One region of the Streptomyces sp. NPDC058741 genome, then DNA from elsewhere that is predicted to be linked to it. Evidence: riboswitches for the same ligand, from Rfam matches in the RefSeq annotation. Region 1 holds a riboswitch; each other region holds the start of a gene.
The links. A riboswitch is a leader RNA that binds a small molecule or an ion and turns the genes downstream of it on or off. The one in region 1 is predicted to bind cyclic di-AMP.
Positions count from the first base shown of each region.

Region 2: linked by a shared signal. The riboswitch ahead of ACFW6P_RS12935 (C40 family peptidase) and the one ahead of ACFW6P_RS17135 (M23 family metallopeptidase) in region 1 are both predicted to bind cyclic di-AMP.
Region 3: linked by a shared signal. The riboswitch ahead of ACFW6P_RS04065 (M23 family metallopeptidase) and the one ahead of ACFW6P_RS17135 (M23 family metallopeptidase) in region 1 are both predicted to bind cyclic di-AMP.

Region 1 covers NZ_JBHYQH010000018.1:110,597-113,857, forward strand. The annotation lists gene ACFW6P_RS17130 (M16 family metallopeptidase) at 1-908, shown strand, start outside; cyclic di-AMP (ydaO/yuaA leader) riboswitch at 1,099-1,264, shown strand; gene ACFW6P_RS17135 (M23 family metallopeptidase) at 1,277-2,065, shown strand; gene ACFW6P_RS17140 (GntR family transcriptional regulator) at 2,254-2,970, shown strand; gene ACFW6P_RS17145 (HPr family phosphocarrier protein) at 3,115-3,261, opposite strand, start outside.
Region 2 covers NZ_JBHYQH010000012.1:97,074-100,334, forward strand. The annotation lists gene ACFW6P_RS12925 (helix-turn-helix domain-containing protein) at 1-200, opposite strand, end outside; gene ACFW6P_RS12930 (ATP-binding protein) at 414-872, shown strand; gene ACFW6P_RS12935 (C40 family peptidase) at 1,227-1,700, opposite strand; cyclic di-AMP (ydaO/yuaA leader) riboswitch at 1,703-1,875, opposite strand; gene ACFW6P_RS12940 (hypothetical protein) at 2,253-2,561, opposite strand; gene ACFW6P_RS12945 (ATP-dependent Clp protease proteolytic subunit) at 2,569-3,204, opposite strand.
Region 3 covers NZ_JBHYQH010000003.1:252,517-255,777, reverse strand. The annotation lists gene ACFW6P_RS04075 (PrsW family intramembrane metalloprotease) at 1-545, shown strand, start outside; gene ACFW6P_RS04070 (hypothetical protein) at 550-723, opposite strand; gene ACFW6P_RS04065 (M23 family metallopeptidase) at 838-1,875, opposite strand; cyclic di-AMP (ydaO/yuaA leader) riboswitch at 1,887-2,043, opposite strand; tRNA gene ACFW6P_RS04060 (tRNA-Met) at 2,343-2,416, opposite strand; gene ACFW6P_RS04055 (dihydrofolate reductase family protein) at 2,484-3,261, opposite strand, start outside.

The DNA.
Region 1 (3,261 bases):
GCGCCGCCAAGGAGCTCTCCAAGGAGCTGTTCCCGGCGGACTCGCGCATGTCGCGGCCCCGGCAGGGCACCGAGGAGACGGTCGCCGCGATCGACTCCGCGGCCGTACGCGGCTTCTACGAGAAGCACGTCCGCCCCGCCACCGCCACCGCGGTGGTCGTCGGCGACCTGACCGGCATCGACCTCGACGCTCTGCTGGGCGACACGCTCGGCGCCTGGACCGGGTCGCAGGCCGAGCCGCGGCCGGTGCCGCCGGTGACCGCCGACGACAGGGGGCGGGTCGTCATCGTGGACCGCCCGGGCGCCGTGCAGACGCAGCTGCTGATCGGCCGCATCGGCCCGGACCGGCATGACCGCGTCTGGCCCGCGCAGGTGCTCGGCACGTACTGCCTCGGCGGCACCCTCACCTCCCGGCTGGACCGCGTCCTGCGCGAGGAGAAGGGCTACACCTACGGCGTGCGCGCGTTCGCCCAGGTCCTGCGGTCCGCTCCGGACGGCACCGGTGCCTCGATGCTCGCCATCAGCGGCTCCGTGGACACGCCCAACACCGGCCCGGCCCTGCAGGACCTGTGGACGGTGCTGCGCACGCTCGCCGCGCAGGGCCTGACGGACGCCGAGCGGGACGTCGCCGTGCAGAACCTGGTCGGTGTCGCGCCGCTGAAGTACGAGACGGCGGCCGCCGTCGCGTCGACGCTGGCCGACCAGGTCGAGCAGCACCTGCCCGACGACTACCAGGCCACGCTGTACCGGCAGCTCGCCGCGACCGGCACCGTGGAGGCCACCGCGGCGGCCGTCAGCGCCTTCCCGGTGGACCGGCTGGTGACCGTCCTCGTCGGCGACGCGGCGCAGATCCAGGGGCCGGTCGACGCCCTCGGCATCGGCGAAGTCTCGGTCGTCGCCGCCGAGTAGGGGCACGCGCGCGGGAGCCCTGGTCGTCCTGGAAGGCACCAGGGCTCCTTTACGCCCGAATTGGTATGGAGGTTGCCCGTCTGCCCTGTGGGATGCGCTACAAAAGCGGGGTTCCGTTTGGGAATTGAAAGTGCCCCCGCTTAGCGTCATCCGGGCTGTTCGTCAGGCAGTGCGCCGCACCCGCGGCACCGGACAGTCATCGCCGAGTCCCCGTACGGCGCGAGCCAGGGGAGCCGGGGACCCATCAGCAGTCCCTGGGGTGAATCGGACGCCCGCGCGAGCCGCGAGGGGGTCCGTAGGAGACCTTCCTGCTCCGAACCCGTCAGCTAACCCGGTAGGCGAGAGGGAAGGAAAGGACCAGCCACCACATGGCGTTCACCCGCGCCGCCGGGAAGCACCGACGTCCCAGCCGGATGCAGCGTGGCACCGCCCGCGCGGCGGGCGTAGCGGCCCTCGCCACCACCGGTGTCATCGGCACCGTGGCCGCTCCGGCCGCCGTCGCCGCCGACCCCGCTCCCGAGCAGACCGGTCTCACTCCCGTCGTCACCATGGGCGACACCGTCGCCCAGCAGATCGGCGCCCAGGCCGTCGCCCAGAAGCAGGCGGCCGAGGAGGCCGCCGCCAGGCAGAGGGCCGAGGAGGCCGCCCGCGAGCAGGCCGCCGAGGCCGCCAAGAGGGCCAAGGAAGCGGCCGAGAAGGCCCGCGAGGCCAAGGAGCGCGCCGCCCGCGAGGCCGAGCGCAAGCGCCTCAACACCTTCGTCTCCCCGATCTCCGGCTCGTACGTCTCCACCGGCTACCAGACCAGCAGCGGCCTGTGGTCCTCCGGCAGCCACACCGGCGTCGACTTCCACGCCGCCACCGGCACCTCCGTCCACGCGGTCGGTACGGGCACGGTCGTCGAGGCCGGCTGGGGCGGCTCCTACGGCAACCAGATCGTGATCAAGATGAACGACGGCACGTACACCCAGTACGGCCACCTGTCGTCCATCGCCGTCTCCGTGGGCCAGAAGGTCACGCCCGGCCAGCAGATCGGCCTGTCCGGCGCCACCGGCAACGTGACCGGCCCGCACCTGCACTTCGAGGCCCGCACGAGCCCCGAGTACGGCTCGGACATGGACCCCGTCGCCTACCTCCGCTCGCACGGCGTGAACATCTGACGGATCCCGCTCCGCGTCCCCGGGCCCCGGCCGCACGAGCCGGGGCCTTTCGGGTTTTCGGCAGCCGGCCCCTGTCCGAAAAATATCCCTGATTTCCGGCCCGCCGTCGGAAATTCCCGCTCATTGCCATAGAGTCACGGAACACGTGTCACGCGTCGGCATTTCACGGGGATTGGCGGAGGTCGGTCATGCGTATTCCCGCGCACTCGGTCTGCACGGCCATCCGGGACGACATCGTCGCGGGTGTCCACGAACGCGGCAGCCGGCTCACCGAGGAACTCCTCGCCCGCCGCTACGGTGTCTCACGCGTCCCCGTCCGGGAGGCCCTGCGGACCCTGGAGGCCGAGGGTTTCGTGGTGACCCGGCGGCACGCGGGCGCGTGCGTCGCCGAGCCCACCGAGCAGGAGGCGGCCGACCTGCTGGAGATGCGCGTGCTGCTGGAGCCGCTCGGCGCCGCCCGGGCCGCCCAGCGCCGCACCGAGGCCCACCTGAAGGTCCTGCGCGGCCTGGTCCGGCTGGGCCAGGAGCGCGCCCGCCGGGGAGGCGGCGACGACCTGCGCTCTCTGGGCGGGTGGTTCCACGAGACGCTCGCGCAGGCCTCCGGCAGCCCCGCCCTCACCTCGGCGCTCACCCAGCTCCGCCACAAGATCGCGTGGATGTACGCCGTCGAGCCGCCGGCCAGTCCCGCGGAGTACTGGGGCGAGCACGGGGCGATCGTGGACGCTGTGGCGCGCGGGGACGGCGAGCGCGCGCGGGCGCTCACGGCGCTGCACGCCGAGCGCGCCACGGCCGCGCACCGTCTGCGCATCGGCTCCACCGGGCAGCACATCGGCTCCGCCGGGGAGCGCCCCGAGCGTGTGAGGAATGCGCAACATGGCGTAAACACGGGAAGCCCGCGGCATTAACATGCGAGCCGTATACAAAGAGCGGGATATTCGCGGGGGCTGTTTGCGCTGCCCGCGAACAGGAAATGCGGGGGGAATGCGAAGGGCTCGCCCGTGAATGCGGACGAGCCCTTCAGGGTGCGCCGGGTCAGGCGCGGGAAATACTCAGACGGTCTCGGGAAGCTCCTCGAGGCCCTCGGAGACCAGCTTGGCCAGCCGGTCCAGGGCGACGTCCGCGCCCTCGGCGTCGGAGGCGAGGACGATCTCCTCGCCGCCCTGGGCGCCGAGGCCCAGGACCGCCAGCATGGAGGC
Region 2 (3,261 bases), on a different contig from region 1:
TCGGCCACACGGTAGACATCGAGCAGTGAGCGCACATCGGCCGGTTTCACCCCGCTCGTGCCCGTCTCGATCCGGCTGACCTTGGACTGGTGCCAGCCCACCAGCCGGGCCGCCTCACCGCTGGTGAGCCCCGCCGAGGTGCGCAACGCGCGCAGTTCGGCGCCCAGTTTCCGGCGGCGCACCGCGGGACCGTGCTGCATGGGCTCCTCCTTACTCCTTCCGAGCCACTCAAATACGGTCTCGCGTGGCAGAGTTCACCGCTTTGAGCGACAGATATATGCATATCTTGGTGGATCGCCGCCCTTCGGGAGGGTCCTGGTGGCACTCTGGCGGCGAAGCACCAGTCCGGGACCGTACTCGAACCATCCGCTCCGTGTCGGACTGCGGTTCCGTGGGAAAGGGGCGACGTCGCCATGGCAGACCATCTGGAAGCATCCGTCACTCTGCCGAGTGATCCCGCCTCGGTCTCCGCGGCACGTGCCTTTGTCGTGGGCATGCTCGCGGAGTGGGGGCTGCCGGCGGACACGGAAGTGTCCGACACCGTCCGGCTCATCATCTCCGAACTCGCGACCAACGCCGTCCAGCACACCTTCGGCCAGTCGCCCACCTTCACCGTGGACGTCCTGCTCGACCGCGACGAACAACTGCGCATCGGCGTCACGGACAGTCATCCGCGCTTCCCCCGGCGGCTTCCGGCGGCCGTCCAGCAGGACAACGGCCGCGGACTCGTCATCATCCGCTGGCTGACCGCGGAGTGCGGCGGCAAGCTCCGTATCCGCCCCACCCGAGAGGGCGGCAAGACCATCTCGATCGAGCTCCCGTGGACGATCCCGGCCCGGCCGGTCAGCACAGCGGCCCGGCAGGAGCCGTGATCCGGCGTCGCCCGGGGCGGCGTACGGCGTCCCGGCCTTCCGCGCGCGGCCGTCCTCCCCCGGGCCTGACGCTCCTCTCCGGCACGTCCGCCGTCAGCGGCGCCGACGGCGCTGTGCGGGCGCTTCTCGGCGTGGTGCCGGTCCTTCCGGTTCCTCCGACGGCTGCCTCGAAGGCGTGCCGGAGGGGGGCCGGGCCGACACCGTCCTCGGGCGGTTCCCCGGAGGGGTGCCGGAGGCCGGACGCACCCGTCCCGTCCCGCCGCCCCGCCCGCCGCACCAGGAGCGGCCGGCGCGGACCCGTGTCACGCTCCGGAGTGCGGTGGCGTGTCAGGACGCCGCCGCACTCAGGGCGGTTCATTTCACGCGTCCGTACCAGACGCTCTTGGTCCAGATCTTCTGCAGGCGCACCACGTCCCCGGTCTTCGGGGCGTGCCAGAGCCTGTTCTTACCCGCGTAGATGCCGACGTGGTACACGTTCCGGCCCGAGTGGAAGAACACCAGGTCCCCGGCCTTGCGGTTCCTGGGGGAGATGTGGCGCGTCTTGTTGTACTGCTGGGCGGCCGTGCGCGGCAGCTTCTTGCCCGCCTTCCTGAACGAGTAGAGCGTGAGCCCCGAGCAGTCGAACCGGTACGGTCCGGTGGCCCCGTACCGGTAGGGCGAGCCCTTCTTGGACGCCGCGACCTTGAGTGCCTTCGTCCCATGGGTGGCCGCCGAGGCCTCGGCCGAGAAGCCGGGTGCCACGATCGAGCCGCCCACGGCGGCGATCGTGAGGGCCGAGGCGGTACCGGCCCGGACCATGAGCGACGGAACACGATTCAGCGCAGTCATGCGCACCCCTTCGTCAGCCGCCTGTGAAGGATGACCTGTCGGATTCGGGCTGGCGAAGTTGCCCGGCCGCTGACGCGGCTTCACCCCAAGGGCTGCTCGGATCCGGTCATGGCGTGACCGTCCCGGCGACCCGTCGTGCTTGGGTCCTCCACTCCTGCCGATGCACTTCCGTCGACCGGTCGTCCGTGCGGCGGCAGGACTCGGCGTCCGCCCGGACCGCCCCGCCGCTGTGGCGGGGGCTTGTCGTCAGACAGGGATCTTGCTTCATGCTTGTCCTGATATCCCAACGGAACCGGTTATTTGTGTTGTTACTCACCACTCGCCCGTTCGGGTGGCCGCGTCTGTGTTCGAGCCACGGTGCACCGCTCCGCCGGCCGCCGGACCAGCGGTGGAATGCCCCATTCCGCCCTTCGGGCACGCGCGTCGCGCAACTGTGAGGGGCCAAAAAAAGCACCCCCGTCTACTCCGGACAGGGGTACGTCTTTCGGGCCGTTTCGACTCGGCTCCGGACGCTCCGTCCTCGGGCCGGGCGTCCGGACCGTCGCCTCCGTGTCAACTCACGGAGTCCGTAGGCAGGGTGACCCGCGCCGTGCGCCGCTCGCCGTCCAGGACGCGCAGCGCCCGCGCCAGCGTGGCGGCGTGCAGTTCCGTCTCGCCCCGCTGGTGCATCAGGGCCAGCGCGTCGCGCAGTGCCGTCGCCTTGCCGACCAGTGCCTGGGCGGCGCGCAGTCCGCGGTAGGTGTCGCCGGGCAGGGAGGGGTTGATGCGACCGAGCAGGTCGACGACGTCGAGGTAACGGTCGATCAGCTCCGACTCGGCGCCGGTCAGGGCGGGCAGCGGGGGCAGTTCGGGAGGCAGCACCGGCGGCTCACTCCCCGGTCGGCACGGCCATGGTGGCCTTGCGGTTCGGCACGATCCTGTCGGCCAGGCCGTACTCCAGTGCCTCCTGGGCCGTGAGGACCTTGTCCCGCTCGATGTCCGCGCGGACCTGCTCGCGGCTGCGGCCCGTGTACCGGGCGAGCAGTTCCTCCATACGGGCCCGGATGCGCATCAACTCGTCGGCCTGGATCGCCAGATCGGTGGCCTGTCCGCGGACCGGCTCGGGCAGCGCCGGCTGATGGATCACCAGGCGCGCGTCGGGCAGCACGGAGCGCTTGCCGGGTGTGCCCGCCGCGAGCAGCACCGAGGCGGCCGCGCCGGCCTGGCCGAGGCAGATCGTCTCCACGTCGCAGGCGACGTACCGCATGGTGTCGTGGATCGCCGACATCGCGTGGAACGCGCCGCCGGGAGAGTTGATGTACAGCGAGATGTCCCGGTCCGGCGCCTGGTGCTCCAGGTGCATGAACTGGGCCATCACGTCGTTCGCCGAGGTCTCGTCGACCGGCGTCCCGAGGAAGACGATCCGCTCCTCCAGAAGCTTGGAGTACGGGTCCGTCGTCCGTTGCCCGGACCCGGTGCGTTCGGTGAACTCAGGCAGCACGTAACGGGCGGACGGTCGGGTCATGGGGAACCCCTCCTCACGGGCGGAGCCGTCTCCGGCGACGGTGCTCTGTGTAAAAAA
Region 3 (3,261 bases), on a different contig from region 1:
CGATGTGGAACGGCTCGTCGGCGTTCGGCGAGTACGGGTTCTTCGCGGTGTACGGGGCGTTCATGGTGCCCGTCTTCGGGCTGCTGACATGGCTGGTGATCTGGACGCGGCAGCGCGAGCTGAGGACCGTGCGCACGGAGCTGCCGGCGTACGCGGTGGCGGGCTGGCTGACCCCGGCCGAGCCGTACGCGCTCGGCTCGATGCGGGCGCGCCGCATCGCCCGCCAGTACGCCCGCCGCCACGCCGGGCGGGCGGCGGCCCGGCAGGTCGCGCGGTACGAGGCCTACGCGACGTCCCTCGCGTTCCTGCGGCACCGGGGCCGCCTGGGCCGCGCCGGTGCCGGCTTCGTCGTACGGGAACGGGAACTGCTGCACGAGCTGTGGCGGCGCCGCGAGGTGGCCCGCCCGGCCCTGGACCACGCGGCCCGGGTCACGGCCCCTCCGGTCCCGGTGCCGGCCCCGCCCTGGCCGGTGCCCGGGGTGTACGGGTACGGCCATCCGCAGACGCCGTACCCCGCCCAGCCCTACAACCCCTACCGTTCCTGACGCCTCAGGCCGATGCCGTGGTGAGCCGCTCGGTCTCCGCGTCGGCCGGGACGACCTCGCCCACCCCCAGCAGTGCGGGCGGCCGCTGCACCCTCCGGACGGAGGCGATCGGGGCCACGACCGTCGGCCGGTCGGCGAGCCAGGCGCCGCAGGAGCCGAGCTCGCGTGGAGACGTCATGGTCCACGTCGACGCCGTGGGCGGAAGGGCCCCTTCAGGGAACGGCGAAACCGGCAGCCCTGACGTCGGGGGGGCGTCGTCAGGGCTGCCGGTGCTTCGAACGGCGTGCTCCGCTTACGGGTTGAGGCCCTTGCCCTGCAGCCATGCCATGGGATCGAGGCCGGTCGCGGAACCCCCGGAGTGCACCTCCAGGTGGAGGTGTGCGCCGGTGACGTTGCCGGTGGCGCCGACGCGGCCGATCACATCGCCCGTGCTGACCTTCTGGCCGACGCTGACGCCGATGGACGACTGGTGCGCGTACCAGATCTCGGTGCCGTCGTCGAGGGTGAGGACGGTCTTGTAGCCGTAGGAGCCGCTCCAGCCCGCCTCGGTGATGGTGCCGGTGTGCACCGCCTTGATCGGCGTGCCGGTGGGGGCGGCGAAGTCCAGGCCGGTGTGGTAGCCGGAGGACCAGTAGGCGCCGGCCTGGCCGAAGGACGAGGTGATGGTGTACGAGGAGGTCGGCAGCGTGTACTGCTTGGCGAGGGCGGCGAGCCGCTCGGCCTCGGCCTTCTCGCGGGCCTCCTCCTCGGCCTTCCGCTTGGCCTCGGCGGCCTTGGCCTCGGCCTCCTTCTCCGCCTTGGCTGCCGCGGCCCGGGCGGCCTCGTCGGCGGCGGCCGCGGCCTCTTCGGCGGCCTTGGTGTCGATCTGGTCCTGCTGGTGCTCGACCTGGGCCATGATCCGGGCGCGCAGGGCCTCGCCGGCGCCGCTGGTGCCCTGCTCGCCGCCCGCGACGGTCGTGCCGAGGCTGCTGAGCGGGGTGGTGGAGCCGTCGTCTTCGGAGGTCTCGTCGTCCGAGATGAGGGAACCCACCGAGGGAAGGTCCGGAACGGAGATCGACACCGGCGGCTTGCCGGTCTGGGCGGTGGCCATGCCACCCGCACCCACGGCGGCTATGACGCCGACGCCCAGGACGGTGGAGCTGCGGGCGAGTCCCCCGCCGCGCTGCTTGCTGACACGATGCCGGCCACGGACGGGACGGATGGACTCCGCGGTGGGGTTCCACTCCTGGAACGGGCCCTCGTCGGTGCGGGGGGCGCTGTGGCCGAAGGTCTCGGTCTCGCGCTGGTCCGTCGCGAACGGGGCCATGGGGGCAGGCCGGTTGGACGCCACGTGGGCGTACTCCTTTCCTTCCTTCTCGCCTACCGGGTTAGCTGACGGGTTCGGAGCAGGAAGGTCTCCTACGCGCGTATACCGGCCGTGTTCCCACGGCGGCATCCGCCCGATTCACCCCAAGTGGTGGTTCCCCGGTTCCCTTGCGGGATTCGGCGCGTGCGCACGGAGCCGCCTTCTGTGACGGCTGGGACGACCGCGCTGCGTTATCGAACGTTAATGGACGCGCGGTGCGCATTCCAGCGGTTCCCCTTGATCATCAACCTTTTTTCGCGCGGACTTACCCGTCACGCATGGGCAAATTCGGGCGAGTTGACCGCCTTCATTGCGGCAACTGGTTTTTGACGGTGTGTCAGTTGTTACGCAGAGCGGGGCCGTTCGCTCACCGAGCGTGAGGGAAGGGGGGTGACCGCCGGCGAAAGCACCGAGGGCCGGAACCCTTTCGGATTCCGGCCCTCGGCCTTCAGTAGCGGGGACAGGATTTGAACCTGCGACCTCTGGGTTATGAGCCCAGCGAGCTACCGAGCTGCTCCACCCCGCGTCGTTGTGAGACCAGCATACGCCATGCGCAGGACAGCTCGCGCACACCGGGTCCTCCCGTCAGCCCGTCAGCCCGGCAGGTGCCGGTTGGGCGCCTTGGCCCGTCCCTCGTGCTCGGGGAGGACGACGACCTGCGCCCCTCCGGCCGCCAGCACGCCGCTGCCGTCGGCCTCCGTGACGAACGTGTCCGGCTCGCGCCAGGCCGTGACGACGCGCCGGACACCGGCGTCGAGGATGAGCCGGGCACAGGGTGCGGGACGGGAGGCGCGGCGGGCACAGGGCTCCAGGCTGCTGTAGACCGTGGCGCCGGGGAGCCTGGGGTCGGCCGGGTCGAGTTTGGCCAGGGCCGCCTCCTCGGCGTGCACGACCGGGTCGCCGTTCTCGCGCGAGTGGCCGCGGGCCAGTTCGGTGCCGTCGGCCGCGACCACCACCGCGCCCACGCTGAACGCCGTCCGAGACGGCGGGCACCGCTCGGCCAGGTCGCAGGCCAGGGCCAGCCAGTGGTGGTCGGCGGCGGCCGGGAGGGAGCCGGTGCCCGGGGCGGTCGGCTCGTAGCGCGTGAGGACGACGTCCTCGATCCGCCGGGTCTCCAGCAGCCGCAGCCGCCCGGCCTGGTAGCCGCCCGGGCCGAAGAGGCGGGGCGCCTCCGGATCACCGACGAAGAGCGGGGCGAGGACCAGCTGGAGTTCGTCGGCGAGGCCCTGGGTGAGCAGCTGGGTGTGGATCAGGCCGCCGCCCTCGACCATGAGCCGCCGTACGCCGCGCACGTCGTGCAGGTGGGTCAGGAGCCGCCGCCAGTCGAGGCCGGCGCCGAGGGGGACGACGTCGGCGGCCAGACGGAGGGCG